DNA from 2 places in the Veillonella magna genome. Region 2 is predicted to be linked to the other one. Evidence: riboswitches for the same ligand, from Rfam matches in the RefSeq annotation. Region 2 holds a riboswitch; the other holds the start of a gene.
What was found. Region 2 has a riboswitch for S-adenosylmethionine ahead of Q5873_RS09240 (MetQ/NlpA family ABC transporter substrate-binding protein). Riboswitches for the same ligand answer to the same signal wherever they lie in the genome.
Positions count from the first base shown of each region.

Region 1 (16,017 bases), on a different contig from region 2:
GTACCTAAGCTATATGTTGAATACGATGCTTATCGGATTGGTGCTGGTATATCGCTACTGTATATCTCCGCTAAAGCCCAGAAGCTGCCGCTTTTACCCTACATGTTCGGCGTATACCCTAGAGGCATTACGCAAATACGGCCCCTTTAAAGGTAGCTATCTCGGGATTAGACGCATTTTGCGTTGTCACCCTTTTAACAAGGGTGGCTACGATCCCGTGCCATAGCACAGATGTGGAAATACCGAACTGTTTGTATGGATGAAATCTAGACCATAACCAAGTATGAACAGGCAAGGAGCCGTGGGTACGCCAGGTTACGAAAATAGGAGAAGACGATTGGAAATTTTTCAGGTGTTAGTTGATTTTATGCGGACGTTGCTCGGGTATTGCTATAACCTGACGCAGATGGTAGGTTTCCCTAGCTACGGGATTGCCATCATTATTTTGACGATAGCTATTAAAGCTATTTTGGCGCCGCTTACAGTAAAGCAGATCAAGTCCATGAAGGGCATGCAGGTATTGCAGCCTAAGATGAAGGAAATTCAGAACAAATATAAGAATGACCCGAAGCGGGCACAGATGGAAATTGCCAATTTGTATAAGACAATGGGCATTAATCCGCTGTCCGGTTGCTTGCCGCTTTTAGTGCAGATGCCGTTCTTGATTGCTATTTTCTATGCGTTGCAGGGATATCCGTATGATCCGACGTATGAAAGCTTTTTGTGGCTTCCGAGCCTCGGCGAAACGGACCCGCTTTACATTTTGCCTGTGTTGAGTGCGCTTTCTACCTATGTGATGAGTAAGCAAACGTCCACGTCGGATGTGGGTGGTCAGCAGAAAATTATGCTTATTTTCATGCCGCTGTTTATCGGCTACATCAGCTTGAACTTCCCTAGCGGCCTTGTTATTTACTGGGTAGTATCTAATATATTCCAGCTCATTCAGCAATTCTTTATCTTCAGAAACGATGGTGCTAAGGAGGCGTAAGCATGGATCATATCGAGGTATCGGCTAAGACGTTGGAAGAAGCCATTGCTAAGGGCGAGGCGCAGCTTACTGCTGAAGGCAGACGCATTACGGAGACAAAGGTTATCGAACAGCCGTCGTCGGGATTTTTAGGTATCGGTCGGCGGCCGGCGATTGTTCGCCTATATTTTGAAGATATCGAAATGCCTACGGTAGCATCGGTACTCACCGAAACGACAAAGGCTAAGGCCGATGAAATTGTTGTGGAGGAAACCGTTGCTGTAGCGGATACGTCCGACACGGTAGCAGAAGAGGCGGATGTGAATGAATCCGTCGATGAAACGCCGGTGGCTACGGAAGAAACGAGCCCATCGGAAGAGGTAACGGCAAAGCCGGAAAAACCGGGCCTTACCAAAGAAGACCAGATGGCTATTGCCGACAAGGGTAAGCAGTTCTTGACGGATATGTTTGCCAAGATGGGTCTGGCGGTGGCTATTGAAAAAATGACTACCGAAGGACGAATCACATTCCAAATTCACGGGGATGATTTGGGAATTTTGATCGGCAAGCATGGGCAGACATTGGATGCCATTCAGTATTTAACCAATTTGGTGGCGAACAAAGATGTGAAGGGACGTTGCCATATCGTGGTGGACGTAGAGCATTATCGTTCGCGCCGTGAAGATACGCTGGTACAGCTGGCGCGCCGTTTGGGCGATAAGGTAAAACGGAGTCGTCAAAAGATTTCGTTGGAGCCGATGAATGCGTTCGAGCGTAAAATTATTCATTTAACTTTACAAAACGAAACTCATATTGTGACGGACAGTGAAGGTGAAGAACCGTATCGTCACGTGGTTATCGCCTACAAGCGCTAAGCGCGGCGATCATAGCAGCGATTATAATGACTGTACAACGGAACCCGAGCTCGTCTCGGGTTCTCTTTGCGTTTTTAGATATAATGTGTCCGTCGGTACTGCAGCGATGGCTACGGTGCTGTATGGATGGAATCCGCCCATGAGCGGATAGAGAGGTGTATTATGTTTACGGAGGATACGATTGCCGCTATTGCAACGGCACCGGGTGTAGGCGGCGTAGGCATTATTCGCGTTAGTGGCGCGAAGGCGTTTCCATTGGTGGATACTCTGTTTGCCGGTAAATCAGCGGTGCCGCTTACGGAGCGACCGAATCGTAGTATTCAGTATGGCCGTATCGTGGATCCGAAGACGGGACGCACTGTGGATGAAGTGTTGTTACTCCTTATGAAGGGACCACACTCGTATACGGCGGAGGATGTTATCGAAATTCAATGTCACGGCGGTCCGGTGGTAGTGCGTGAGCTGTTGCGGTTGGTGCTAAGTAGCGGAGCACGATTGGCGGAGCCCGGAGAATTTACGAAACGGGCTTTTTTGAACGGGCGCATTGACTTGACGCAGGCAGAGGCGGTTATCGATATTATCGAGGCCAATGGCGAAGCAGCGTTAGGTGTAGCGGTTGAGCAATTAGACGGCACACTGGCTACATGGATTCGCCGTTTACGGGAGGAGCTGCTTACTATGGTGGCCCGCTTGGAAGTGACCATAGATTATCCAGAAGAGGATATCGAAGAGGTAACAACGGCAGAGGTGGCCGCTTCGTTAACGCCGATTATGGCGGATATGCAGCACCTTTTAGCTACGGCTAAATCCGGACGCATGGTGCGGGAAGGAATTACAACGGCGATCGTAGGACGACCGAATGCGGGTAAATCAAGCTTGATGAATGCGTTGCTTCGAGAGAATCGGGCTATCGTAACGGATATTCCCGGCACCACTCGCGATACCATCGAAGAAGGTATGACAATCGAAGGGATTTCTCTGCGGCTTATTGATACGGCAGGGATTCGCGATACGGAAGACATCGTGGAAAAGTTAGGCGTAGAGCGAGCGAAAGAATATGTATCGGCGGCGGATATTGTTGTTTGTGTCATCGATGGCTCCACTGCGCTTAGCGAAGAAGAAAAAGATATTTTGGAAACATTGAAAGGCCGTACAGCGGTGGTGTTTATTAATAAAGCCGACATAGCTACGGCAATAACGGCGGAGGATATTGCGCCGTATGGTCCTTTTGCAGCGGTGGCCGCTATCAGCGCCGCTAATGGTGAAGGATTGGATGTGCTGGGTCATGTAGTTAAAGATCTGGTATACGGTGGCGAGGTCCAAGGGAATCGCGGTGCTATGCTCAGCAACATTCGTCATATTAATTTAATGGAAACAGCGCTAGCGTTATTAACGCAAGCGAAGGAGAATTTGGAAGCGGGTCTATCGGTGGATTTTATTGTCACTGATATGCGCAGTGCCTGGGAAACTTTGGGCGATATTACCGGAGACAGCTTGCGTGAGTCCATGGTGGATGAGCTGTTTTCACGCTTCTGTTTAGGCAAATAGGAGAGAGTATGTATAACGTAGACAATTATGAAGTGATTGTTATCGGCGGTGGTCATGCAGGTTGTGAAGCAGCGTTGGCCACGGCGCGTATGGGACATCGTACGTTGATGGCGACACTGAATTTAGATAATATTGCACTTATGCCGTGTAACCCTGCCGTAGGGGGACCGGGCAAAAGTCATCTGGTATATGAATTGGATGCGCTGGGCGGGCAAATGGCGATTAATGCCGATGCAACAGCGATACAGATGCGCATGCTCAATACCGGTAAGGGACCGGCGGTGCATGCGTTGCGCGCACAGTCTGATAAGGGTGCGTATCAGCGCTTGATGAAGCACACCTTGGAGAATACAGAGAATTTAAATATTAAACAAATTATGGTAAACGAGCTTCTCGTTGAAGACGGTAAGGTAACGGGCATCGTCAGCGAATTGGGCGAAGTATATACGGCAAAGGCGGTTATTTTATGTACCGGTACGTATTTGAAGGGCAAAATTATTACCGGCGATTTATCGTATACCGGCGGACCGAACGGTCAGCGTACGGCGGAAGTATTGTCTGATTCGTTGCGCAAGCACGGCTTAGAATTAATGCGTTTCAAGACGGGAACACCGGCGCGCGTAGATAAGCGAACCTTATCTATGGAGCATATGACGGAACAGCCCGGCGATAGCATGCATCGCTCTTTTTCGTTTATGTCCGAGTGGGTGGATCGCAACGAACAGGTATGTTGGTTGACCTATACAAATGCGAAGACCCATGAAATTATTCGCAACAATTTATTCCGCGCTCCTATGTATACCGGTGCTATCGAAGGAACGGGGCCACGGTATTGCCCGTCTATCGAAGACAAGGTAGTCCGTTTCAGTGATAAATCACGGCACCAATTATTTGTGGAGCCGGAAGGCAATGAAACCAATGAAATGTATGTGCAGGGAATGAGTACCAGCTTGCCTATTGATGTGCAGTATGATTTTTTGCGCACGATTCCGGGGCTTGAAGATGTAGAAATTATGCGCCCTGCCTATGCCATTGAATATGATTGCTTAAATCCGTTACAGTTAACGCCGGCATTGAAGGTAAAGCATATTGAAGGACTGTACTCCGCCGGTCAGGCTAACGGTACGTCCGGGTATGAAGAGGCAGCCGCGCAGGGACTTATGGCCGGTATCAATGCAGCGTTGTTCCTCGAAGGCAAGGCGCCTTTTATTTTGTCGCGGTCGGAAGCGTACATAGGCGTACTCATTGATGATCTCGTTACGAAAGGAACTCGTGAGCCGTATCGCATGATGACCAGTCGCAGTGAATACCGTCTGCTTCTTCGTCAAGATAATGCGGATATGCGTCTTACCGAAAAAGGCTATGCCATAGGTCTTGTTACAGAAGAGCGCTACCAGCGATTCTTGGCTAAGAAGGCACGTATTGAAGAAGGAACGGCACGCCTTAAAGAAACGCAGGTTAACCCGACGAAGGAAATGCAGGCTCGCCTGGAAGCGATGGGAACGGCACCGATAAAAACAGGCATGACAGCTTATGATTTAGTGAAGCGCAATGAGCTTACCTACGGAATGGTGGCCGATGCGTTTAATTTGCCTCGGTATGCGCCGGACGTAGAAGAGGAAATTGATATTTCCATTACCTACGAAGGTTACATTAAAAAACAAATGGAGCAAGTAGAAAAGGTTCGTAAGCTGGAAGAAAAAATTATTCCTGCACATTGGGACTACGAAGCGATGAAGGGAATTTCCTTGGAAGCGCGACAGAAGTTAGCACAGATTCGCCCTCATTCCATCGGCCAAGCCAGTCGTATTTCAGGTGTATCGCCGGCGGATATTTCCGTATTGCTGGTGCAGTTGGAACAATATCGAAGGGATGAAGCTAAGCAGCAGTAACCGGTGATGAAACAATAAGGCAGTCGGTGGATTAGGCGCATCTTTGACGAGGATATGAGAGGATGGCCGTGAGGCCGCAGACGGATGAGGATGGCCGAACACCGGCGACGATAATGATACGATAGAAGCAGTGAGGAGATAACTATGGACTTTACCGCTGATGTGACAGCACAAATGAAAGCTTTCGGTATTACGCTGACGGAGGAACAAGCCGTTGCCTTTACTACGTACTACGAACGCCTTGTTGAAACGAATCAATATATGAATTTAACAGCTATCACCGAACCGCATGAGGTGGCGGTAAAGCACATGGTGGATTCCCTATCCTGCTACGATAAGGTGGTATTTATACCGGAAAGTAAGGTGCTGGATCTGGGAACCGGTGCCGGCTTTCCGGGTATTCCGTTAGCGATTTACGATTCCCGGTTACACATTACCTTGTTTGATTCTCTTCGGAAGAGGCTCCGCTTTTTGGAGGATGTAGCAGTGGAATTGGGATTATCCAATGTGACGACGTTACATGGTCGTGCCGAAGATATGGCGCATCGTATCGAGCATCGGGATATGTATGATATAGTAACCAGTCGGGCCGTGGCACGCCTTAATGTGTTGGCTGAATGGGCGCTTCCTTATGTGCGAAACGGCGGCTATTTAATTGCTCTTAAAGGAGCGGCCTATGAAGAGGAAATTAAGGAAGCCGAACGGGCGCTGTCGGTATTGGGCGGCACTGTAGCGGAGGTGCGTCCGGTGACATTACCGACCTTGGCGGATAAGCGCGCTGTTATTTATATTAAGAAGACCGGCATGACGCCGAAAAAATATCCACGCAAGCCAAAGGAGATAAAAGAAAGACCTTTGCGGTAAGCTGTGAAAAAGGAGAAGGTATGAAAGCGGTTGTATTATCCAGTGGAGGCGTTGATTCTACGACCTGTATATCGGTTGCTATCGATAAATGGGGACGGGAAAACGTATCCACGGTATCTGTATATTATGGGCAAAAGCACGATAAGGAGCTGCGGTGTGCAAAGCGCATCGCAGCTTATTATGATGTGCCTCATTATGAATTGGATTTAGCGGCAGTGTTGCAATATTCCAATTGTTCACTGTTGCAATCGTCTACGGACGAAATTGTACATAAAAGCTATGCGCAGCAGATTGAAGAAAACGGTGAAGGCATGGTATCTACCTATGTGCCGTTTCGCAATGGGCTGATGCTCAGTGCGGTAGCCAGTTTGGCCATGAGTATTTACGAAAATGAAGACGTGGCGATTTATTTGGGCGCTCATGCCGATGATGCGGCGGGGAATGCCTACGCCGATTGTAGCGAAGCATTTATTGCGGCTATGACAAAGGCAATCTCGCTGGGTACGTATGACAAGGTGCATGTGGAAGCTCCCTTTGCATCTATGAATAAGGCACAGCTGGTAGGTGTTGGCCTAACACTTCACACGCCCTACGAATTGACGTGGAGCTGTTACGAAGGCGGCGACGAGCCTTGCGGTACGTGCGGTACGTGCATTGATAGAGCAGCGGCTTTTGTGGCTAACGGCGTAGCAGACCCGGCATTGGTAAAAAAATAAATGGCATTGTACCATACATGGTACGGCAACGAATGTTAGGTAGTTTTCATACGTGTATTGATGCGTATGCGGTTTGAATACAGAGAGGGTGGGGAATGGTATTGTAGGAGAAAGGGGTGTGGACTATGTATTATTATGTACAAGGTTTTTTATTAGGCTTAGCATCGATGGCGCCAATCGGCATGCAAAATATTTTTTTGATTAACACAGCGTTAACGCAGCGTATATATCGTATTGTACAAATAGTACTTATTGTTACCGCCTTTGATCTTTCCTTATCACTGTCGGCGTTTTTTGGTATCGGTTGGTTATTAGACGCGGTTCCGTGGGCAAAGCTGATTCTTTTATTGGGCGGAGGTGCGCTGGTCGTTGTTATGGGCGTGGCTTTACTCCGTGCGCGAGGACAATTGGAAGGCGCCGATGTAGATATTCCTTTAACAAAAGTAATCGCTATGGCGGGTCTTGTTACCTGGTGCAATCCGCAGGCTATCTTGGATACAAGTATGATGCTCGGAGCGGTGCGCGCCTCCATAGGGCCGGCGGAAGCTGATTATTTTGTAGGCGGTTTTGCTACGGCCACCATCGTATGGTTTGTAGGATTAGCCTCTATTGTGCGCAGTGTTGCATCGTATATTAACAGCACGGTATTGACCTGTGTCAATCGGTTATGCGGCACTTTTATTGTCGTGTACGGGGCCTATTTATTGTGGAAAGGAATCGAGCTGCTTTAACAGGATATGTAGTCGGTTACTACAACTATGTACTGACAAATACGTACTGAGAGTACGCCGTTAATTTATAAAGGGGCGGTGTCGCAACGTACTTTCGAGTTAGCCGTAGAATACCATCGGGTGATAGGATAGTAGTAGGTGATTGAATGTAGCATATAATGACAAAGGAGGCAACGCGCTATGCAGATACTTTTTTTAGGTGATAGCTTGACCAGAGGCTACGATGTGCCGTACGGGCAAGGTTGGGTAGAATTGCTAGAGAAAAAATTATATCCGCACACCTGTTATAATGCCGGCGTGGATGGTGCCAGCCTACAGGCGATTACACTTTTGTGGGAGCGATATCGCACGCAGTCTTCTTTTGGAGCGGTATGGGTAATGGGTGGAACCAATGACATTTTACAAGGACGAACCGCTGATGATTGTTTGCGAAAACTAAAATCATTGATTGAGATGATACAAACTGATACGAAGAAGCGGATACCGATTATTGTTGGCTTGCCCTTACCGATAGAAGGGGGACTCGATGAGGAAGAGAAAGTTATGGATGACTATGCGACTAAACTGGAAGCATATTGTCGAGAGCAAGATCTTCCGTATGTTGATTTTTATGGACCACTCAAAGAAGCACTCCGGCAAGGCAAAGGAATTTTTGCCGGTGATGTACATCCTAATGCGCGAGGCTATGCAATGATGTATGAGATAGCTCGCCCCGTCATGGAGTTTGTGTTGGCACATAATAAAAGGCATTTAGCGACTACGTAATAGAGAATACATTTGATAAGGGTGCGATGGCATTCATAAAGTTCGAAAGATGACTGATTAAATCGAAAAATTTAAATATTTTTTTGCATTTGGGTATTGAAATCCTTCGATATGGGTGTTATAATGTAACCACAACAGGGAAGTGAGAATGAGTTACAAACTTAAATCTCAACATCTTGTTACTCTTTATCCCGGAGTGATGGAGATGGCTACCTGTTAAAACCTCTAAATACCTATACCTAATCGTGAGTACAATTGTTGTACGAACACGCGGAGCCGCATCCTCCCTAAGTGCGGCTCCGTTTTTTTTGAAATAAATTTCTTGACATTCTTCATCATTCAAGGTATCCTTATTGCTAACGATATACATCGACTGTAAATTTCATATGACCTTATCAAGAGAGACCGAGGGAATTGGCCCAATGACGTCCGGCAACCGGCAAGGCACGGTGCTACATCCAACAGTCTTACTGACAGATAAGGAATCAGCCCCTATCTGTGTGGATAGGGGCTTTTATTTTGTCAACAATAGGTAGTTAAGCGTAGTGACGGTTAATGGCAATGTGTATGTGTTGGCAGAGTAACTGTGATAGGTATGATTGAAGTAAATGGTATTCGGTGTAATCGCAATAAGAATTTGGTAAAGAAGAGAGATTGGGAATAGAGGAGTAGGTATGGCAATTTTTAATGGACGCTTACCGGTGATAGAAGAAAAAGAAGTACGACGGTATGCCGGCTTACAACGAGCTGAGGATTTTCCCGAACAGTATGTGAAGGAGGCTTGTTTGGAAGTACAGCTGGAGGCAGTACCGCGCGGGATATATCGTGAGTATGCATATGATGCGGCTACCGGTACGATTCAATCGGATCCGCCGCTCGTGGTTGAAGGTAGCAGTATTCGTAAGCATTTGGCTTCGTCAGTGCGAGTCGCCGTGATGGGGGTGACCATTGGAGACGGTGTGGAGCGGCGCAGTGCAGCACTATTTAAAGAAGGTAATTATACGGTAGGTCTTTTGGTTGATGCGGCAGCAACGACTGCCGTAGAGCAGGTGGCAGATCAAATTAATGATTTGATTGTAAAAGCGGCGGCTGCCGGTGGCTATACGACAACATGGCGGTTTAGCCCCGGATATGGAAATTGGCCACTGGATGTACAACCGGCGTTAGCTGCGATTATCGGAGCGGAAGAAATAGGTCTTACCGTTACCGATACGTGCATGTTGTTTCCCCGTAAATCAGTGACAGCTATCATTGGTTATATGCCTGGCGGTGCTACATTACAAACAAAGCGAGGATGCACTTCATGTGGTCAACGGGACTGTCCGTCGCGGAAGAAACCGTAATGAAATATATTGAAATAGTGTATATGGTGCAGTATTGATGAGGACTTGATGATAGGCGCGTGCATTGTTTTGGTAACGCGGTGTAGGTATAGTGTGAATAACCGGTAATAAGAAAGTATTCACATGTGAATATAGAAAAGAGGTAAGCAATGTTTATTTTTGACGGTGCTATGGGTACCATGTTACAACAGGCAGGACTGAAAGAGGGGGCCTGTCCGGAATTAATGAGTGTGGATAGACCGGAAATTGTAGAAGCTATCCACAGTGAATATTTGGCAAGCGGCAGTGATATTGTGACGACAAATACGTTCGGTGCTTGTCGATTAAAGCTGGCCGATTATGGTTTGGCACATCGAGTTAAGGAAATTAATCATGCTGCCGTGGCAGCAGCAAAGCGGGCCATCGCTAATATAAAGCCGACGGCGCAGGTAGCCGGTTCTATGGGACCGACAGGAACGTTTATTGCTCCGTTAGGGCAAATGACATTTGATGATATTTATGAAACCTACCGTGAACAGGCGGATGCTTTAATTGAAGCCGGTGTGGATTATATTCTTATAGAAACTATTATAGATATTCAAGAAATGCGCGCCGCCTTATTAGCAGCGCGTGATGCGAGAGAGGCAGCAGGTGCTGATGACAGGGTAAAAATTATTTGCCAATTCTCCTTTAGTGAAGACGGGAGAACGATTACCGGTACTACACCGGAAGCAGCGGCCATTTTAATGGAAGCGATGGGGGCTGATGTAGTGGGGATTAATTGTTCTCTCGGACCGGAGAAATTAATTCCTTTGTTGCAGAAAATGGCAACGGTAACCAATCTGCCTCTTAGCGTACAGCCTAATGCGGGGATGCCGGTATTGGTAAATAAGAAAACTATCTTCCCTTTATCGCCGGAAGATATGGCATCTTACGTAGGTGATTTAATTGAAGCCGGCGCATCGTATATAGGGGCTTGTTGTGGTAGTACGCCGGATCATATTCGCGCTATTGCCGAGGCGGCGATAGCCCATGGGCCGTCTAGTAGAACAGAGGTGGAACCGTTTACGGTATTTACCAGTCGTACTCAGGTTGTTCGTGTAGGTCACAAGGAAGCACCTATTATTATTGGTGAACGCATTAATCCTACGGGACGCAAGGTATTGGCAAAGGAAATTAAAGACGGAAATTTTGCAATGGTAAAGCGCGATGCATTAGCGCAAGTCGCGGCCGGTGCACATGTGTTGGATGTAAACATGGGCGTACCCGGTATTGATCAAGCCGAAGCGATGCAGCATGCCATTAGCGAATTGACCATGCTCGTCGATGTGCCATTATCTATTGATACTCTTGATGCCAAGGCATTAGAAGCTGGCTTGAAAGCGTATCCGGGACGACCGCTGATTAATTCGGTAAATGCGGAACCGGAACAACTCGCAGCAGTATTGCCGTTGGCTAAACGATATGGAGCAGCTCTTTTATGCTTACCGTTGGGAAAAGGTGATTTACCGGCAACGGCGGAAGCTCGGATAGAATTGATTAAAGAAATTACTTTGGAAGCGTATCGGTATGGTTTGCGTCCGCAGGATTTATTATTGGATCCGTTAGTATTGACTTTGGCCAGCGGTCCGGACAGTGCTAAGGAAACGCTGCAGACACTGCGATTATATAAAGAAATTTTTGGCTTTCCAACGGTGATGGGCTTGTCGAATATTTCATTTGGTTTGCCGCAACGGCCCTATTTAAATGCACAATTTTTAACGATGGCATTGTCCGCAGGCTTGACGGCACCAATTTTAAATCCTTTGAATGAAACAGTAAAAAAAGCATTTGTAGCAGGTCGTACTTTATTGGGATTTGATACAGCGGCGGCAGAGTTTATCCGCCTGTACGGTCAGGAAGCGGAAGACGTTATCGGCGGAAGCGGGAAAAAAGATTCCAGTACAACGAGGGCTAATACTATAACAGATGGACAGACTGTTAATCAAAAAGAAAGGGCACTTACGGACATAACGGAAGCGACACCAGAAGTTATGCTGGAAGCTATTTGCGGTGCTGTAGAACGAGGCGAAAAAGAGTATGTCATTGAATTGGTAACGCAGGCTTTGACAAAGAAAATAGATCCCTTGGTGATTACAAAGCAAGGATTATCGGAGGCGATGAATCGTGTAGGCGAAAAATTCGGTGCCGGTAAGGTATTTTTGCCGCAAGTTATGTTGGCGGCAGAAGCAATGCAAGGTGCATTTCAAACAATAAAACAAGTATTGCCGGAAGATACGCGAATGGCACGGGATACGGTCATTGTGGCTACGGTAAAAGGTGATATTCACGATTTGGGGAAAAATATTGTAGCGGCTTTGTTGGAGAATAATGGGTATCGTGTGGTGGACTTAGGAAAAGATGTATCACCGGATGCGATTGTAAATGCCGCGAAAGAATATAAAGCGCCGATTATCGGTATTTGTTCATTAATGACTACAACCATGCCAATGATCGATGAGACCATCGAGGCAGTGCGAAAAGCAAACGTACCTGCTAAGGTTGTAGTAGGCGGTGCGGTGCTGACACAGGAATATGCGGATACGGCCGGTGCCGACGCATATGCCAAGGATGGAGTGACGGCAGTGCAGTTGGTAAAACAGTTGTTGGGGGATGAGTGATAGCGCATTGTTAGCACACAGATAAAATATTAGACAATAGAAGAGAGAGTTGAAGAGAGAAAGAGAGTGGCCTTGATGGAAGAATTGCGAAGTAAACATGCACGTGGTGCATTTACGATTACTGTAGAATTAGATCCGCCGAAGGGGGCATCGGTGCAGAAAACATTGGATGAGGCAGGGCTGTTGGCAGACCGTGTGGATGGAATCAATATTGCGGATTGTCCGATGGCTAAGATGCGAATGAGTCCGATTGCACTGGCACATTTGATTAAATATAGAAAAAACATTGATACGATTTTCCACTTAACCTGCCGTGATCGTAATATCCTTGGTTTGCAGGCTGAGTTATTGGGAGCCGCTGCATTGGGAGTACATAATATTTTGACATTAACCGGTGATGAGCCATCACGTGGAGATCATCCGGATGCAAAAGCTGTTTTTGAGCTTGATTCGATGGGACTATTGACGGTGGCACGTACGTTGAATAGCGGTTATGACATGACGGGGCACGAACTGGATGCACCTACGAAATTTTATATCGGCACGACGGGAAATCCCGGCGCGGAGGATTTAGATGCAGAGTACGAGAAGCTGTGTCGGAAAAAAGAGCATGGCGCGCAGTTTATTCAGACACAGCCTATTTATGATTTGGAGAGAGCGAAGCGTTTTATTGATAAAATAGCACCGTTAGGCTTACCGGTTTGTTTAGGATTAATTCCGCTTAAAAGTTTTAAAATGGCTATGTATCTTCACGAAAAAGTTCCAGGTATTTCACTGACGGAATCTATTTTGCGACGCATGGAAGATGGCGGCCGTGAAGCAGGATTGACCATTGCGGTGGAAACGTTGGAAGAAATTAGGCGCATTGCGCAGGGCGTACATATTATGCCTTTAAATGATATGGCGGTTGTACTGTATCTGTTAGATCATATATCTAATGCATCGTAGCACATAATGATAGGAGTACGTAGTACAGAATATTTGATGATGCATCAGCGGGAAAGAAAATATAACTATATTGTTATCATACGCGTAAATGTATACGCAAATATAAAGATACGATGTAAATATAGATCTAATAGTAAAGGCATGTCCTATGACGCGTTGTTTTCATGAAGGTAAGTTGTATTGCAACGTATATGATAAAGCCTGGTACAATAACAATTACAGGAAAATACAGTAAGTCATGGTATAATGACTACGAATAATAAAAGAGAATGTTTCACGTGAAACATTCTCTTTTATTACGTACAATTTGCAGATATTCATTTAATTTATAGTTTTGTGCAGTAAAATAAAGAATATGAAAATGGAGTTTATAAAAATAGGGATAATACGATTAAGCGATGTAAGGTACAATTAGAAATAAATGATGGCGTAAAATAATTTATGCGTACATATGGAATTAAAAACATGACGCATGGACATTCATCGTGTTTCACGTGAAACATAATGAAATAAAGGGGGAGTTAACAGAAAAATTTTTAGCGATTTCGTGGTTAGAACACACTATTTTTTTATGGCTGTGGTATAATGTGATGTGTATTTTGTTGTTATGAACGGGGTGACTACTGTGGGTAAGATTATAGCCATTACAAATCAAAAAGGCGGTGTCGGTAAGACGACGACATCGGTAAATTTAAGTGCGTGCTTGGCTGATGCAGGAAAAAAAGTATTATTGTTGGACTTGGACCCACAGGGGAATGCATCCAGTGGCGTTGGTATTGATAAAGATAGTTTGGATACGTGCGTTTATGATGTATTAATAGATGAAGTGCCGTTGACAGATATCATTGCGTCAACAATGATAAAAAAATTAAAAGTAGCACCGGCGACAATACAGTTGGCCGGTGCCGAAGTCGAATTAGTGGGCATGGATAAGCGGGAAAGTCGGTTGAAGCGCGCTTTAAAGCAAGTGAAAAAAGAGTTTGATTTCATTATTATCGACTGTCCGCCATCATTAGGCCTGTTGACATTAAATGCATTAGTAGCCGCAGACAGTGCATTGATTCCTATTCAAAGTGAGTTTTATGCACTGGAAGGTGTTAGCCAATTAATTAAAACAATAGAATTGGTACAAGAAAATATGAATACATCTTTACATATCGAAGGTGTATTGCTAACGATGTACGATGGCCGCACAAATTTATCGATTCAAGTAGGGGAAGAGGTTAAAAAGTTTTTTGGCACAAAGGTGTATAAAACAATTATTCCTCGCAATGTACGACTTAGTGAGGCACCCAGTTATGGTGAGCCGATTATTATTTATGATCCGCGGTCAAAAGGTGCTGCCGTATATACGAGCTTAGCAAAGGAGGTCATCAAGTATGCAAAAAAACAATAAATCCGGGAAGAAGCGATCGGGACTAGGAAAAGGGTTAAGCGCATTGATGGGGCCTTCTTTGCATGATGTAGCAGAGGATGCTACATCAGAAACAGAATATAAGATCAGACATGATGATACTGTTACAGATACTACGGTAGGGAAAGCTACGGTGATAGATAATCAGAATGAAGAAACACATATATCCGCAAAGGAAATGGATGTGTCAGCTGCGGTGCAGAATCATAGCATAGACGCGAAGCCAACTTCTATATCAAACGAAGTGGGAACACCGCTAGCAGGTGATATAGGGACCGACATATCCGGTAACGAGAAGGAAGAGCTATCTGAAAAAGCGGCCACATCGGCTCCTACGTATGGTGCACAGTTAATGGATTTGACGTTAATCCATCCTAATAAAAATCAGCCTCGTAAAAATTTTGCTAACGATGAAATGGTAACGCTTATCGAATCGATAAAAACGCATGGTATCATTCAGCCTATCGTGGTGCGCCCCATAGAGGATTATTTTCAAATCGTAGCCGGTGAACGACGGTGGCGTGCCGCCAATGAGGCCGGTCTCAAGGAAGTTCCTGTTATCGTTAAAAATTACAGCACCGAGGAAATGACGGAAATTGCTTTGGTGGAAAATTTACAACGACAAGACCTAGACCCTATCGAAGAAGCTTTTGCGTATAAACGGCTGGCAGAAATCTTTAATTTTAGACAGGAAGACATTGCATTGCGCTTAGGGCGCAGTCGTTCGCATGTAGCAAATATGATGCGCTTGTTACAGCTACCGGAATTTTTACGAAACGAATTATCTGCGGGAGAGCTTTCCATCGGACAGGCGCGACCGTTATTGGGATTACCAAATGAGGATCTGCAACGCACGGCGTTGGAACAGATTAAAGAGCATGAAATGACAGCGCGTCAAGTAGAAGCGTTAGTGCGACAACTGCTGGCAGGACCGAAAAAAGAACGAACGACCAAAGCAGAGAATACCGCCGAGGTAAGAGCCTTGACGGATCGCTTGCGCGTTAGCCTGGGAGTGCCTGTAGCGGTTAAGCTTAAAGCGGGCAAGAAGGTGCAGGGAAAAATTGAAGTTACTTTCCGTAGCCAAGAGGAATTAGATCATATTTTACAATATATGGAACAAGAAACGAATAAGGATGATGAGGCTATTACATCCTTTCACATATAGGAGGTGAGGAGATGTCACAGACAACCGAAACAGTACAAGCTGTGCTTCACAGTGACACCGGCATGGATCAAACACCGAAAGCCAACCGCATTCACATCGGATTTTTCGGACGTTGCAATGCCGGTAAGTCTACGCTGATTAATATGCTGA
Region 1 is NZ_CAUGKU010000005.1:99,285-115,301, reverse strand. It holds gene yidD (membrane protein insertion efficiency factor YidD) at 14-226, shown strand; gene Q5873_RS04375 (YidC/Oxa1 family membrane protein insertase) at 368-988, shown strand; gene jag (RNA-binding cell elongation regulator Jag/EloR) at 991-1,842, shown strand; gene mnmE (tRNA uridine-5-carboxymethylaminomethyl(34) synthesis GTPase MnmE) at 2,005-3,390, shown strand; gene mnmG (tRNA uridine-5-carboxymethylaminomethyl(34) synthesis enzyme MnmG) at 3,399-5,282, shown strand; gene rsmG (16S rRNA (guanine(527)-N(7))-methyltransferase RsmG) at 5,427-6,146, shown strand; gene queC (7-cyano-7-deazaguanine synthase QueC) at 6,167-6,862, shown strand; gene Q5873_RS04345 (LysE/ArgO family amino acid transporter) at 6,988-7,593, shown strand; gene Q5873_RS04340 (SGNH/GDSL hydrolase family protein) at 7,774-8,358, shown strand; SAM riboswitch class I at 8,748-8,842, shown strand; gene Q5873_RS04335 (methionine synthase) at 9,033-9,701, shown strand; gene Q5873_RS04330 (homocysteine S-methyltransferase family protein) at 9,851-12,340, shown strand; gene Q5873_RS04325 (methylenetetrahydrofolate reductase) at 12,416-13,288, shown strand; gene Q5873_RS04320 (ParA family protein) at 13,914-14,684, shown strand; gene Q5873_RS04315 (ParB/RepB/Spo0J family partition protein) at 14,668-15,867, shown strand; gene hydF ([FeFe] hydrogenase H-cluster maturation GTPase HydF) at 15,930-16,017, shown strand, end outside.
Region 1: linked by a shared signal. The riboswitch ahead of Q5873_RS04335 (methionine synthase) and the one ahead of Q5873_RS09240 (MetQ/NlpA family ABC transporter substrate-binding protein) in region 2 are both predicted to bind S-adenosylmethionine.

Region 2 (16,017 bases):
GTATGGAAAGTTTGCAAAAGATGCTTATCGGTGTGGTTGGTAATTTCCAAGGATTCCCGCCGCTAGGTCTTGTGCTGGTAACCATGATTGGTGTTGGTGTAGCGGAACGGACGGGGCTTATGGAAGCTGCGATGAAATATTCCATCGCAAAAATTCCACCGGCCTATGTTACATTGCTTATCGTATTTATCGGTGTTAACAGTAATATGGCTGCCGATGCGGGTTTTATCGTATTGCCGCCGTTGGCCGCCAGTATTTATATGGCGTTGGGACGTAATCCGTTGGCCGGTCTCTTTACTGCCTATGCGGCAGTTGCTGGTGCGTTCCATGCTAATATTATCGTAAACATGACGGATGTATTGGAAACGAGCTTTACTATTCCGGCAGCGCAGCTGGTTATGCCAAGCTATGTGTCTTCACCGGCGATGAACTTTTACTTTATTGCCGTATCAATGGTTATCTTGGTGATTGCTGCTTATTTTATCAGTACTAAAATTATCGAGCCGCGCCTTGGCAATTTTGCGGCGTCCGATGATTTGTTAAAGGAGCACGCTGTTGCGGCTACGGATGATCCGGCGGTTGTTAAGAAGGAATTAAAAGGTCTCTTGTGGGCTGGTATTAGTGTGGTAATTTTTATTGCTGTTCTCGTAGCTCTTTCTATAGGTCCGGATGCATTCCTCAGAGATCCGAAAACCGGTTCGTTATTGAGCAGTAAAGCACCGTTGATGGCAGGGTTAGTACCGATTGTATTAACGGCGTTCCTCATTCCGGGAATTATTTACGGTCTTATTACCGGATCTATTCGTTCCGACCGTGATGTAGTAAAAATGATGACCGAAACTATGAGCGGAATGGGCGGTTATATCGTATTGGCCTTTGTGGCAGCACAGTTCTTGGCCTATTTCAAATGGTCCAATATGGGACTTATCATTGCCATCGAAGGGGCGAATACGTTGAAAGAATCCGGCTTTGTCGGTATTGGTTTGGTAATAGCTTTCATTATCTTGGCCGGCTTTATCAATCTGTTTATCGGCAGCGCATCGGCTAAGTGGGCTATTATGGCACCGGTATTTGTACCGATGTTACTTCTCCTAGGGTATGATCCGGCATTAACACAGATGGCATATCGTATCGGTGACTCCATAACTAATCCGATTTCGCCATTATTCCCGTACTTCCCGATTTGTATTGCTTTTGCACAGCGATATATGCCAAAGGTGGGCATGGGTACAGTCATTGCTAACATGCTACCGTTCTCTATTGTGTTCGGAATTCTTTGGACAATTCTCTTGGTTATTTTCATTGCTATGAATTTGCCATTGGGACCCGATGGGTTTATTTATCTCGGCACCCATTAATAAAATAATTAAAGCCATCGGCTATAGATTCGCAAGTCAGGTCTAACGAATGACGTTGCTTTATCTATAGCCGATGGCTTTTTATATGTATTTTATTTATATCCAACCAAGCATTCCCAAGATAATTCCCAATACACCGGATCCGAGGAGTAAACGAATAACACCTGTTTTTCTTCGCACGGCAAAGAGGGAGAGAAGGAGTATAGCTAGGCCGCCCCAACTAATATCGCCCCAATGTACGGGAATATCTTCCGTATTCCATACGGCAAGAAAAATAAAACTGATGCTGGCAGCGCAGATGAGGGCTACAACGGCCGGTCTAAGTCCGTTTAGTACACCGCGAATCGGTCCGATATTTCCATATTTTAAAAAGAGGCGGGCTAAGATAATACCGAGAATGATGGAGGGAAATACAAAGCCAAAGGTAGCAGCCATAGCGCCGGGAACACCGGCAATTTTAGTGCCTACGAACGTGGCAGCATTAATTCCAATCGGTCCCGGTGTCATTTGTGAAATGGTAAAAATATTGACGAAGTCACTCATGCTGAGCCAACCATAGGTATCTACCACGGCAGCCTGAATAAGGGGCATCGATGCGTAACCGCCGCCGACACAGAAAAGGCCGATTTTAACAAATTCCCAAAATAGTGTGAGATAAATCATAGTGGTAAGCCTCCTTTAATTGTACTTGGCAGCGCGCATAAAGAAAAAGCCTACCAAACCGTCCAATATAATGAGAGTCATAATATTTAATTGGAAGAAGGCATTACCGATAAAGGTGACCAATAAAATTAATAAAGGCAACGCTAATTTCTTTTTACATTGTTTTACCGCCAAATCTATACCAACGTTGAGGATCAACGCTGTAGCACCGCACTGCATGCCGCGCAACATGTAAGCGATAATTTTATTTTGAATGAAATAATCATAGCAATACGAAATAATACTTAGCGTAATAAGCGGTGGCAGCACGGTAGCCAGCAGGGCTACAAAGGTGCCGAGATAACCGGCCATGCGATAGCCTAAGATGATGGCGCTGTTCGTGGCGACAATTCCTGGCATGGACTGAGCGATGGCTACCATATCCAAGGTATCCTTATCGTTGATCCAGTGATATTCATCAACGTACTTGGCTTTTAATAGCGGAATGATGACAAAGCCGCCACCAACAGTGAAGGCACTGATAATAAACGTCGATTTAAAAAGAGTCCAAAAAAAATGAGCGTCTCGCTTCGGTGGTGTAAGCACTGCTTCATCTTGCTTTGACAACGTAGGCTCTACAACGCCGTGTTTATTTTTTTTAACTTCCATGAAAGTACTCCTTGTTTGTTATTGGCGTGTGGTGTAATAGTGGTTACTACAATATATTCTTTAGAAGAAGATGATTATTTTACAGATGTAATTATATCACTTTGTGTCGGGTCATACTACTTATTATAACTATTCGTCCCCTGTAGTAAGTAAGCAATGTGATTTACAAATAGGTGATGCGACAGGAAGTAAAGAGAAGTCGGTTTAGTGTAAAATAAAAAGAATGTCTTGCATAACAAGACAAATAGCCGTATAATGATAACCATAACTGAGGTGGCTAATGAAATTTCCAATATACTGCTATATGACGGAAGGGCTATTAAGCCGGATGCAGACTGATATTGGAGAATGTACTATAGAAGTTGTGAGCAGAAAATAAAAAATTTCTGTTGACAATTTTTAATTCATAGTGCTATAGTAGGCTTACAAGTTAGATACGAAATCACGACGATGAAGAGAAAAGTACATGTATGCCGTTGTGTACAGCGAGTCCGGTTGGTGTGAGCGGATGGCAAAGCATAGATGGAAGTGCATCTTGGAGTTACTAAGGCAAAGCCGCGGGGGCGGGGGAGTCTTTTTCGGGTGTCGCCCGTTATAGCGAATCTGTATACAGTCGTTATTGTATGATAGAATTAGTTCATTGATAAAGGCCTGTACAGTAAGAGATATTCGGCTTCGGTTGAATAACACAAGGTGGAACCGCGATAGTATCGCCCTTGGTTGTCAAATGACAATCAAGGGCGTTTTTTTATATTCGTTTCGTGATGTGCAGCAGAAGGAGAGCGCTGCTGAGCATTATCATATAAATAGACGAGACAGTCGGTATAGCTAGCAACGATGTTGTCTCTATTGCGGACGTATTCTTGTGGCATGACGGTGACGGATGTCTAATGGTTTTGTAACTGACTGAGGTACCTGATTATTGCAATATAATTACATACAAGAGAAAAGAGAGACGAAGAAAAAGAAGAGAGAGAAATAGAAAATAAAAAGAGAGAGGAATATGACCTTGCCCATGAGAGTACATACAATGAAAAACAGTGAGCGGTGATTCTGAAGTAAGTGGGGAAAATATAATCGTAGGATCACATCGCAAGATATGTATACTTTAAAAGAAAAACTCTGAGAAAGGATGAGAGATTATGGCACAGACAGTAAATGATACATTACAGTTAATCGGTAATACACCGGTATATAATATTAAAGGCACAGATGTGTATGTAAAATTGGAAAAATATAATGTCGGCGGCAGTGTTAAGGATCGCGCCGTACTCGGTATGCTTCAAGATGCACAGAAGAAAGGCCTTATTAAGGACAATACCATTTTGGTAGAAGCCACCAGCGGTAACACAGGAATTGCGTTGGCAATGCTCGGCGCTGTACTGGGAATTAAGGTTGTTATTATCATGCCGGAAAGTATGAGTAAGGAACGCCGCGAACTCGTTAAAGCTTACGGGGCTCAGTTGGTATTGACGCCGAAGGAAACCGGTATGAAGGGTGCATTGGCTAAAGCACAGGAAATTCTTGATGCGTATCCGGAAGCGGTAACGCTCGGTCAGTTCGTAAATCCGGCAAATCCGGGCATTCACTACGAAACAACAGCGACAGAAATTTTAACGCAGGTACCGAATGTAGGAACTATCGTTGCCGGCGTAGGTACGGGCGGTACATTTACCGGTATTGCTCGCAAGCTGAAGGAAGTGAACAGTGCGATTAAAGCGGTAGCCGTAGAACCGGCAGGATCGCCGGTTATCTCGAAAGGGGTAGGCGGTACGCATAAAATTCAGGGAATCGGTGCCGGTTTTATTCCGGATAATTTCGATAAAACGTTGATGGATGAAATCGTAGCCGTAACGGATGATGATGCGATTGCACAGGTGCAGACATTTATGCGTGAAACCGGTATCAGCATCGGGATTTCTGCAGGGGCAGCAATTAAGGCAGCCAAAGATATTGCGGCTAACCATCCGGGTAAGCCGGTAGTAGCGATTGCTCCGGATGGCGTTGAAAAGTACTTATCTATGTTAACATTTGATGATGTTACCTACGTAAAAGCGTAAGGGCTAACGGTAACAGACGGCTCGTTACGAGCAAGGAGGATGTATGAAACGATTATGGCAAGCCATTCGTTATAATATTAAACGCGTTATGGATTCGGATCCGGCGGCGGATTCGGTGTGGATGGTGCTGTGGACATACCCGCATATTACGGCTTTGTTTTGGCACTTTTTTGCGCATCGCTTATACAAGCGCGGCTACAAGCTATTGGCTCGTCGTATCGCATTGCATTCACGGCGCGTAACGGGCATTGAAATTCATCCGGGGGCAACCATCGGTCGCGGTTTGTTCATTGATCATGGCATGGGTGTAGTCATCGGTGAAACGGCTATCGTCGGAGATGATGTGACATTATTTCACGGTGTTACCTTAGGCGGCATGAGCAGCAAGAAAGTAAAGCGTCACCCAACGGTGGGCAATGATGTACTTATTGGAGCGGGCACCAAGGTACTCGGTGATATTACTGTTGGCGATCATAGTCGTATCGGTTGTAATTTAGTCATAAAACGTGATGTGCCGGCGAATGTGGTGATTTATGAAACGGAACCGGAAAATGTAGTGAGTCGCCGTCATAAGCCGACGATTCATCTCGTTGATGGCAACGGTCACAGCGATCAGAATCAGAGAGAGGGTCACAGCGAAACAGGCCGTCATGTGCCGCGTCATCGCATTGCTTTTACGCCAAAGAATATGACAAAGGAAATGGCTTGGTATATTTAGGTTGTATTTTAGAATTTGTGGATACAGTTGCGATATGGACGAGGCTATCTTGTAAGTAGTACATTGAATGTTAGTAGGCCGATTATTTTATAGGAATGAATGTGACGACAAATTCGGAGGACAGCAGGTGATGTACATAGAAGATAAGTAAGGCATAAGGCTAGTATGTCTACAAATTCGTCGGTAGGTAATCAATCTAAAGAGTATATTCAAAATGCTATTTTACCGTATACCAGTCAGCATATTACTGCGGATAATTATAAAACATTGTAAATCAATGCGGCGCGTTCTCTAAAAAATAGTATATCCGGCAAAAATTCATAAAGGTACATTACTGGTACAGCGGTAAGATAAAAAAGGGACTGTAATGGAATGAGCGAAAAACTCATTTCGTTACAGTCCTCTTTTTAACGATAACGCATCGGATCCGGATAGAGAATAGAAGCAAGTAAAGTCTTTGTATATGTTTCGCGAGGGGCCGCAAAAATTTGCTCGGTGTCATTATCTTCAATAATGCGACCATCCTTCATTACCAATATGCGTTGGCAAAGATAACGTACCAATGCCAAATCGTGAGCGATGAAAAGAATAGCAAAGCCCTCCTGTTTTTGTAATTCGGTGAGAAGATTAATGATTTGTGCTTGCACGGACATGTCTAAGGCAGCGACGGCTTCATCGGCGATGATGAGGCGTGGCTGTACAGCTAACGCCCGGGCAATAGCTACACGTTGACGCTGTCCGCCGGAGAGTTCGGACGGGTAGGCAGTGCCGTAATGAGGATCGAGTTGAACCATCGAGAGTAGTTCATCAACTCGTAAGCGCCGTTCCTTTGTCGTTAGATTAGCATGCGTCAGACGTAATGCTTCATCAATACTTTCAGTAACGGTTCTTTGCGGATGCAAGGCACCGTCCGAATCTTGGAAAATAAGTTGGATATCGCAAGGATGAAGGTCATGATGTAATTGAGAAGGCGAAGTGATTATGGGGCGACCATCAAAGAATATGGTCCCACAGTCAGACCGATATCGTCCCATGATAAGACGGGCTAATGTTGATTTGCCGCAACCCGATTCACCGACGAGACCGACAATTTCGCCGGCATGAAGTGTAAAGGATACATCGGTTACAGCGGGAATTGTCATAGTGTGGGCAGTGATAAATGTTTTACTTAGTCCGGTTACTTTGAGAAGCGGTTTGGCGATTGGGTTATTGAGGGAAGAATTGTTATTTTTTTCTGCAAGGGGAGCAGCATCGGTAGTGGAAATAGTAGCGTGTGTATCGGAACGTATTTGTTTTTTGGAGGCCGGTGTCGTTTCGGCAAGTTTTTCTCCGGCGCAGATAATAGGGGGTGTTACCTTTGGAGCACGAGAATCTAAGAGCCATGTTGCGGCGCGATGTGTAGGAGATATAACGAACAGCGGCGGCCGTTCATGGTAATCGATAGCCATTGCGTAGGGATTGCGCGGAGCAAACGGATCGCCCACAGTACGCTGTGTGAGGAGTGGCGGATGGCCAGTAATAGAGTGGAGCGGATGACCTTTGTCGGCCTTCGCCGGGACAGAGCGCAGTAAGCCCCAGGTGTATGGGTGACGCGGATGACGGAGAATATCCTCGGCCGTGCCGATTTCGACGATGCGACCACCGTACATAACGGCAATGCGATCGGCCATGTAGGCGGCTACGCCTAAATCATGAGTAATTACAATTAAGGAGAGTCCTAGGTCGTGTCGTAATTTTTTTAGTACATCCAAGACTTGAATTTGTACGGTAACATCCAGCGCTGTGGTAGGTTCGTCGGCCAGTAAAATATCCGGCTTCATAGCTAACGCAATGGCTAGCGCACAACGTTGGCGTTGACCACCGGATAATTCATGAGGCATCATGTGCAGCCAATTTTTTTCGCTAGGTAACCCAACGGATTCTAAAAGGTGAAGCGCTTCTATAGTCAGAGTTTCTTTCGTCGAGGTTGTTTGGTCGTGATGGGATGGGCTATTAGGTTTTTTGGCGGAGAAGGAGGGATGTAAACCTTCGCGCCGGTTTTTAGTGTCTCCTTGGCACAAGGCTTCAAACAGCTGCGCACCGATTGTCATGGACGGATTTAAAATTGTCAGCGGATGCTGGAACATCATGGAAATACGGTGACCGCGCAGCTGTTGTAGCTCTTTTTCTGACGCGGCGGTAATATCGATTGTTGTTGACTGCGGTTGACGCGGATGAAGCACAATGCGTCCGCCGGTGATATGACCGCGCTCCGGTAACAATCCCATGGCGGCCTTACACAGTACGGATTTGCCACAGCCCGATTCGCCGAGCAATACCAAAATTTCGCCTTGCTTTAATGTAAGCGATACATCGTCCAAGGCATAAATTGTACCGTTTTGATGAGTAAATTCCACAGATATATTTTCAATGGTCAATGCCGGCGGTGTATGATCTGTGGATTGTGCGTGCGAGTTTGGCAGAGTCGTTTTATTTTTTGCAGACAAGCTGTCTATAATTTTATTTTTGGTAGGCTGTGTCATTGTTGTATATCCCAGGTTTCAATGTTCCACATGACTCCGGTAGCGTGATGACCGAGGACGCGCTCTGTAGAGGGGCCGGTTATTTTTTTTGCTGCTACGTAATTACCGTCCAAATAGGCAATCATAATATAGGCCGGATGAGCGGCAAAGGCTTGCTGAAATTCGTCATATGCCAGCTTGCGCTGCGCCGGATCGTAGGTAGCACGCGCTTTGGCTAACGCAGCATCAACGGCGGCATTGCTGTAATGCGTGTAGTTGCCGCTACCATTTGTATAAAATAAATCGTAAGTTCCGTTGTCCGGATCAAAGGGAGCGGCCTGTCCGATCATGATAGCTTGGTTATGTTTCCAATCAAATTTGGATACGATGTGAACGCGCATGTCGATGCCTTCTTCCTTCAGCTGCGAAGCGATGACCTTTGCCATATCTACCCGCTCCGTTTCATATTCGCGCACGTCTACGGAAAAAGCGAGTTTTTCCCCGTTCTTTTCGTAAATACCGTCAGTACCGCGATGCCATCCGGCTTGTGCCAAAGCATCTTTTACGTAGGTCGGATTATAGTCACGGTGGGGTACCGTCGGATCATTATAGGTAGCATTTTGTTGCAACGGGCTATAAGCCACACTTCCTTGATTGTTAAGAACACTGGCGATGATAGCTTTTTTATCGATAGCATAGCCTAGGATGGAAACCAATTCGGGATGCTTTTTCCAAAAGGCGTTGTCAAAATTAGGGGCAATGCCGCGATAATCAGCGGTTTTAAAATCGTAAACGGTAAATTTGTCATTCCCACGGAAGGCTTCTGTATTGTGTGCATTCAACCAAGCAATATCGACGCCGCCGGATTTGACCTGTGTGGCCTTAGCGTTTTCATCAAGAATAATTTTGAAAATAATTTTGTCGATATGGGGCACTTGATCGTAATACGTTTCGTTTTTGGAAACGACGATGGACTGCCCCTTATCCCAGCTGACAAATTTATAACGGCCCGTGCCGATTGGATGACGGTTGAAATCATCGGTCATAATGTCCTTACCTTCCAATAGATGTTTAGGTAAAAGTCCGATCGTCAAATAATTAAGCATTGCCGCATTGGGCTGGGACAATACGATTTGTACAGTATTGTCATCAACGACGATGACGTCTTTAATTTCTTTGTAGTTGTCGCGAATGGAAGCTTCTAACTTTGTATTCTTTGTTAGCTGATCCAATGTGAATTTTACATCGGCAGCAGTAAACGGTGTGCCGTCATGCCAAGTAACACCTTTGCGTAAATGAAACGTATAGGTCTGTGTTGCTTCATCAAATTGGTAATCGGTGGCCAAATCGGGAACCGGTTCACCGTGGCCGTTATATTTCATCAAGCCGGAAAAAATAATATCCGGCAGTTCATCATGTGTATTTAAAATCGGGTTGATAGTGGTGTAATCCGTGCTGGCAAACGTAAGCGTTTTACTGTTGGTGTCGGTTCCCGCTTGCGAACCGCATCCGACCATGAGTGCCAAGCAGGCTACCGTTGTCAGTGTTAAGGCAAGACGACGCAGATGCTGAGAAAGTTGCATGAAGACCTCCTTATAAATTACTGCAACCGCGATTCAATTGGCGGCGGATATAGTAGCCGAGACGAGTAATCGAGAGCAGTGTAATAACTAAAAATATACCGGGAATCAGAATGACCCACCACGCATTGGTAAGCAATGCGCGATTGGCCAAAGAGAGCATGGTTCCCCAAGAAATAACATCTACGGACAGGCCTAATCCTAAAAAGCTGAGTGTCGATTCTATCAGTATGGCAGATCCTATCGAGGATACGACCATAAACATAATGGGGGACCAAATACTGGGCCATAGATGGCAGCGCAGAATATATAACGGGCCGGCGCCCATAAAGCGGGCGGCCCATACATAATCGCTGTTTTTAATATGACATACTTCGCTGCGGACGATGCGGGCCAGGTTCATCCAAGTGGTGCCGCCGATGATAAGTGCTATAGATATCGGGCTCGGTGAAGGGATAAAGGCTAAGCATAAAATCATGAGAAGTAATGAAGGAATACTGCTAAGAATTTCCGCCGTGCGCATTAGCACCGTGTCAACTATGCGTGAAGCGAGGCCGCTCAATGCACCGTATAATACGCCAAGGCCGGTAGATACCAGCATACTCAGTACACCGATGCCAAGCGATAACCGGCCGCCGTACCAAATGCTGGAATATATATCACGGCCCAGTGCATCGGTACCGAAATAAAATGTTTGATTAGGTGCTTCGCTGAGATGATGCAAATAAAAATGAGCCGGATCGTGATTGGCAATCAACGGCGCAGCCAAACATCCGATAATGATGAATAATAACCAAAGCACAGCAGGCCAAGGAAAACGGCGGCGCTTTTGAAAGAATTGTCTGTGCAATAGTTCTGACTGCCATGATGTTGCAGTCGGTGGTATGGCAGATAACTCAGCAGATGATGCGGTTTGTGATTCCTTGCATTGTGGCATAGCAGAGTCGGTTGCCAAAGGACGGACGAAGCGAAATTCGTCATCATTCGATAGCGTAGGTCGGCTCATTTATATCACCTGCCCTTCATCGTGCTGCAGGCGTGAATCTAATTGTTCGTTAATGGCCTGGGCCGCTAAACCGGAAGCGATAACAAAACAGCCGGTAAGCATAACGATGAGCATGAGCAAATTATAATCGTGATACTTTGCGCTTTCAATGGCCAGCATGCCCAGTCCGGGATAAGAAAAAACGGCTTCCACCACATATGTACCGCCGACGATATGATTAGCGGATACGGCCATGACACTGATAATGGTGGGCAGTACATTGCGTAAACAATGACGGATAAGAATTGTACGGCGGCTAAGTCCTTTAGCCTTGGCTAACAATACGTAATCGGCGCGGGTTTCGTCTAACAATTTATTGCGAATGATATAGGCATAGTACCATACATGCGTGATGACCATTACGGATAAAGGAAGTATTAAATGATTGGCGCGGCTTAATAGGTTTTCGCTTTCACCGGGAGCATAGGCACCACTGCCGGGAAGCCAACCCAAATTAACATTGAACAGTAAAAGAAATAGGAGCCCTAACCAGAAGGAAGGAATATAATTCGCAATAGTACCGACAGTGCTAAGCAACCTATCAGGCCAGCGATCTTCGTATAATGCACAAATAAGCGCGAGAATAATGGCAATCACAAATACAGTAAGATACGAAGCGATCCCTAACAGTAGTGTGTTACCGGCCATGTCGACCATTACATGCATGGCGGGTTCGCGATATTTATAAGATATACCGAAATCACCGTGGAGCCCATGAGTTACCCACTGGATATATTGAATATACAGTGGTTTATCAAGACCTAATCGAAGGCGTGCTGCCGATTGCTCTTCAGTACTCATGCGATCGATGCGTTCACCGTAAAATGCTTGCAACGGATCGCCCGGAGCTAAGCGTGCCACGGTAAATACCGTAATAGATAAGACGAACATGGCACAGAAAAAAACAATAATCGTGTGCCATAAACGAGAAAACCGATGTGCCACGGGCAGCGCCTCCTTTCCATAGTATACTCAGCCGTATTATAGCACACTTATATATAAATCACTAATAATGTAACTGTTTCGGAGACAGCGTCATATGTGTATACAATGCGGTGAAATAATAAAAGAAAAACCTCTCGTCTCTATGAAATATAAGAGTGAGAGGTGGGGGTACCGGTTAGTGACTGGAGATATGTTCGGGGCGGATGAATTTGTAAAAGACAAATAATCCTAAGCTTTGACTAATAAGCATTGTCGCTGCCATCGGAACGGCACTGCTGTCACCGGCTATACCTACCAGCGGTGCGGATAGACCGGCGCATACGGTACCAAAAAAAGATAATAAAGCAGTGACGCTGCCGGCGAATGCGCTTTCCCGTTGCAGAACTGCAGCAAAGGTAACGGTGCCAAAAGCAGCAATAGGGCTAACGACGCAAAATAAAGTGGCCGCTGTTACCCAAAGAGGCGCTTGCAAAATTACGGCCAAGGAAAAGGCGACTAAGCTCAGCTCTGTCCACCACAAGGTAAAGCGCATCATTTGGTATTCCGTGAAACGATGTACCAAACGAGTAACGAGAGCACTGCCTAGCACGATACCTACGGAATTAAAAAAGAAAAAATAGCTGTACTCTTGCGGCGTTGTTCCGTAAATTCTTTGAAAGAGAAAAGCGGATCCGGATAAATAGCCAAAGAAGGCCATAAAGACAAAGGCTTGCAGCAAGCAATGACCAAGGACATATTTCTTTTTCAGCAGCGTAGTAAAGGCAGCAAAATTTCTGCTAAAGCCGCCTTTGATGCGGCGTGCAGGGGGAAGACTTTCCTTAATGCATAAGCTGCCGATGAGCATGACAACACCCAGTACGGCGAGGACAGCAAAAATCATACGCCATGAATAAAAGCGCACAATTTGTCCGCCGATAAGCGGTGCAATCACCGGGGCAAAACCGTTAACAAACATGAGGACAGCCAATAATTTAGTTAGAGCAGGCCCTTTGGCCAAATCCGTACTGATGGAGCGAGGACTGATCATGCCAGCTGCACCGGCAAGGCCTTGTACAAATCGAAGTGCAATTAATTCCCAGACGGATGTGACGTACATGCAGCCGATACTGGCTAACGTAAAAATCAATAGTCCTCCGCACAGGGGGCGCTTGCGACCGAGACCGTCACTTAAAGGACCGATAATGAGTGTGCCCAAGGCGGAGCCAATCATAAAGCCGCCGATGGTTAACTGCGTCAGTGAAGGGCTGGCGTGAAAGTCCGTGGCCACTTTAGGTAAATCGGGCAAATACATATCCATGGAAAAAGGAACCATGGCGGACAGCATCCCTAAAAATAAGGTAAATATAATGCTTATGGATACAGCAGGTGTCATCGGTGGTTCATCAATGGGGACATTCATGTGTGTGCGCTCCTTCATACTTACATCTCCTTTGAAAAATATATAAATCGCGCCATGTGTTATGGCGCGATGGTATGAAAAAATAAAAAACGCTATACCGCAAGCAGCACAGCGTTCTTTGTGGCGGAGGATTAGGGATTCGAACCCTAGCGACGGTAACCCGCCCTAACGATTTAGCAAACCGTCCTCTTCAGCCTCTTGAGTAATCCTCCATATATGTTACTCGTAAATTCTAGCATTAATAAGAAAAGTTGTCAAGAGTGCGGTCTGGAGTAAAAGTGAAGGTAGTTTTATGCTGCTATAAAACTGTTGAAAAATTATTGAGAAATTGAGAGAAGGTAATGATGAGAATTTGTAGTTGACAATCTGATTTATATCGTGATAATATAATCCCATCAAATTTAATAGGAAATCATCAAGAGCAGCTGAGGGACTGGCCCGGTGACGTTGCGGCAACCCTCCTTGAGAAAGGTGCCAAATCCAGCGATAGTATCGGTAATGATTATGTCGAAAGATGATTGGTAGCTAATGAGTAGATAGCCCTTGTCTTTCGAGACGAGGGCTTTTTTGTTGACTGCCTGCAAAATGGTATGTAGTGAATCAGCGACTACTCATTGCTAAAGTTGGAAATAACTTGATGATGTATATTGAGTGAGAAGAGAGAATGCTCGGCCGGAGGTGAGAGACCGGCCAAGTGCAAGGAACGTCTGAGGGCATATGTATTGAGAAATAAGAGGAGGATTATAGTATGAAATTTTCTTGGCAATGGTTTAAAAAGAGTGCGCTTTTAGGAGCTGCCGTACTGGTTTTGGGTGGTGCATTGGCCGGTTGTGGCAGCGATTCATCGGCAGTAAAAAATGAAATTACCGTGGGAATTACACCGGGCTCCACGGAACAAATTATGGAATATGTAGTGGAAAAGGCTAAGAAGGAAGGGCTTACAGTTCATGTAAAAACATTTTCCGATTATATTACACCGGACCAAGCGGTGGCTACCGGCGATATTGATGTAAATCTGTATCAGCACAAACCGTTTATGGATGCATTTAATGCGAAGAACGGTACGAGCTTGGTTAGCATCGGAACGACCTACTTGGCGCCGTTGGCGGTGTATTCCCATAAATACAAATCATTAAACGAAATTCCCGACGGAGGAACGATTGCGATTCCCAATGATCCGACAAATGGTAGCCGTGCCCTGATCCTATTGGAAAAGCAAGGGCTCATTACATTGGATCCGAAGAAAGATCCGTTAAAAGCCGTACCTCAGGATATTGTAGAAAATCCGAAGCATATTCAAATTATCGAACTGGAAGCGGCACAATTACCGCGTTCGTTGGAAGATACGGATGCATCGGTTATCAATGCAGGCTTTGCTATTTCTGCCGGACTTAACAGCAAGCGCGACGGTATTGCCGTGGAAGGCGATACCAGTCCGTATGTGAATATTGTGGCAACGCGGGCAAAAGATAAAGATAATCCGACGTACAAAAAATTCGTTTCTATTTTCCAAAGTGACGATGTACGCGATTTTATCAATAAAGAATTTGAAGGTGTAATTATTCCTGTGTGGTAATATCGTTGGTCAATGAAATTAATTTAATGTTTTGTAACATAGTTGGTACTTTGTAGCATATTGATACGATGTTGCAAAATATCTTAGAGAGCCTAGGGTAAATTTATTTTTGGCATATGAGGATAATTTTAAAAGGATACATTTTCTGCAGCGTGTAAGGGCAAGCATGTTGCGGGAAATGTATTCTTTTTTATTTCAATGATTACCGATGATTTGAAGAAATTTGATATACTTTTGCGTTGACGTATGGACAAATATCCACATATAATAGAACATAGCATTGTAGTAGGAAAAGAATTGGAGGGGAACTATGGCGCGATTAACAAAGGAAGAAGTAAAAGAACGTGTATGCCGTGCGATTGAAGATGCAGCTCCGGAACTTAAGAAAATAGCGGCATCTATCATGGCAGAACCGGAGTTAGGCTATAAAGAGGATAAGACATCGTCCAAAGTGCAACGAGCTTTCGATGCAATGGGATTGACATATACGACGGGACATGGCCGTACCGGTTTAAAGGCGCGCCTTAGTGGCGGCGCTTCCGGTTATACGGTAGCCATGATTGGCGAATTGGATGCTATCGTGTGTCCGAAACATCCGGCGGCAGATCCATTGACGGGGGCAGCCCATTGCTGTGGTCATAACATTCAGATTGCGAACATGTTAGCGGTAGGGAAAGGTCTTATGGCTGACGGCGTAATGGAATCGCTGAAAGGTGACGTGGTTCTTTTTGCGGTACCTGCCGAAGAATATGTAGAAATTGATTACCGGAGTAAACTTCGTGAAGAAGGGACGATTAAATATTTGGGCGGTAAACAACAGTTGATATATGAAGGTGCTTTCGATGATATTGATATGGCGATGCAAATGCATGTAGCAACGGCAGAAACTCCGCAAGGAGAAATGAATCTCGGCACCACATCCAATGGGTTTATTGGCAAACTTATCGAGTATAAAGGAAAAGCGGCCCATGCGGCAGCAGCACCGCATGAAGGAATCAATGCATTGCAGGCAGCCATGATGGGGGTTATGGGAGTGAATGCTATACGCGATACATTTAAAGAAAGTGATTATATTCGCTTTCATCCCATTATCAACAGTGGTGGCGATTTGGTGAATGTGGTGCCGGATAAGGTAACGATGGAAAGTTATGTGCGCGGTGCTAATGTGGAAGCAATGATTGATGCGAACAAGCGAATTAATCGAGCCTTGAAAGCCGGCGGAGATGCGGTTGGTGCTATATGTGATATTCAGGATTTGCCGGGATATTTACCAATGCGGAATGATGCAGTGATGAATGATCTGTTGGAAGCTAACTCTAAAATGCTTTTCCCGGAAGACAATGTACGATATGGTGAACATATGGCGGGGAGCACCGATATGGGAGATGTGTCGCATATTATGCCGGTGATCCATCCCTGGGTTGGTTGCATTGACGGCGTATTGCACGGCGCCGATTATGTGGTATCTGTCGAAGAGGTAGCCTATATAAAAACGGCACAGGCATTAGCTATGACTATCGTAGA
Region 2 is NZ_CAUGKU010000020.1:591-16,607, reverse strand. It holds gene Q5873_RS09295 (AbgT family transporter) at 1-1,358, shown strand, start outside; gene Q5873_RS09290 (chromate transporter) at 1,455-2,021, opposite strand; gene Q5873_RS09285 (chromate transporter) at 2,037-2,669, opposite strand; gene Q5873_RS09280 (PLP-dependent cysteine synthase family protein) at 3,812-4,729, shown strand; gene epsC (serine O-acetyltransferase EpsC) at 4,773-5,447, shown strand; gene Q5873_RS09270 (dipeptide ABC transporter ATP-binding protein) at 5,855-7,969, opposite strand; gene Q5873_RS09265 (ABC transporter substrate-binding protein) at 7,966-9,531, opposite strand; gene Q5873_RS09260 (ABC transporter permease) at 9,542-10,534, opposite strand; gene Q5873_RS09255 (ABC transporter permease) at 10,535-11,518, opposite strand; gene Q5873_RS09250 (multidrug effflux MFS transporter) at 11,694-12,935, opposite strand; tRNA gene Q5873_RS09245 (tRNA-Ser) at 13,039-13,129, opposite strand; SAM riboswitch class I at 13,327-13,438, shown strand; gene Q5873_RS09240 (MetQ/NlpA family ABC transporter substrate-binding protein) at 13,666-14,493, shown strand; gene Q5873_RS09235 (amidohydrolase) at 14,804-16,017, shown strand, end outside.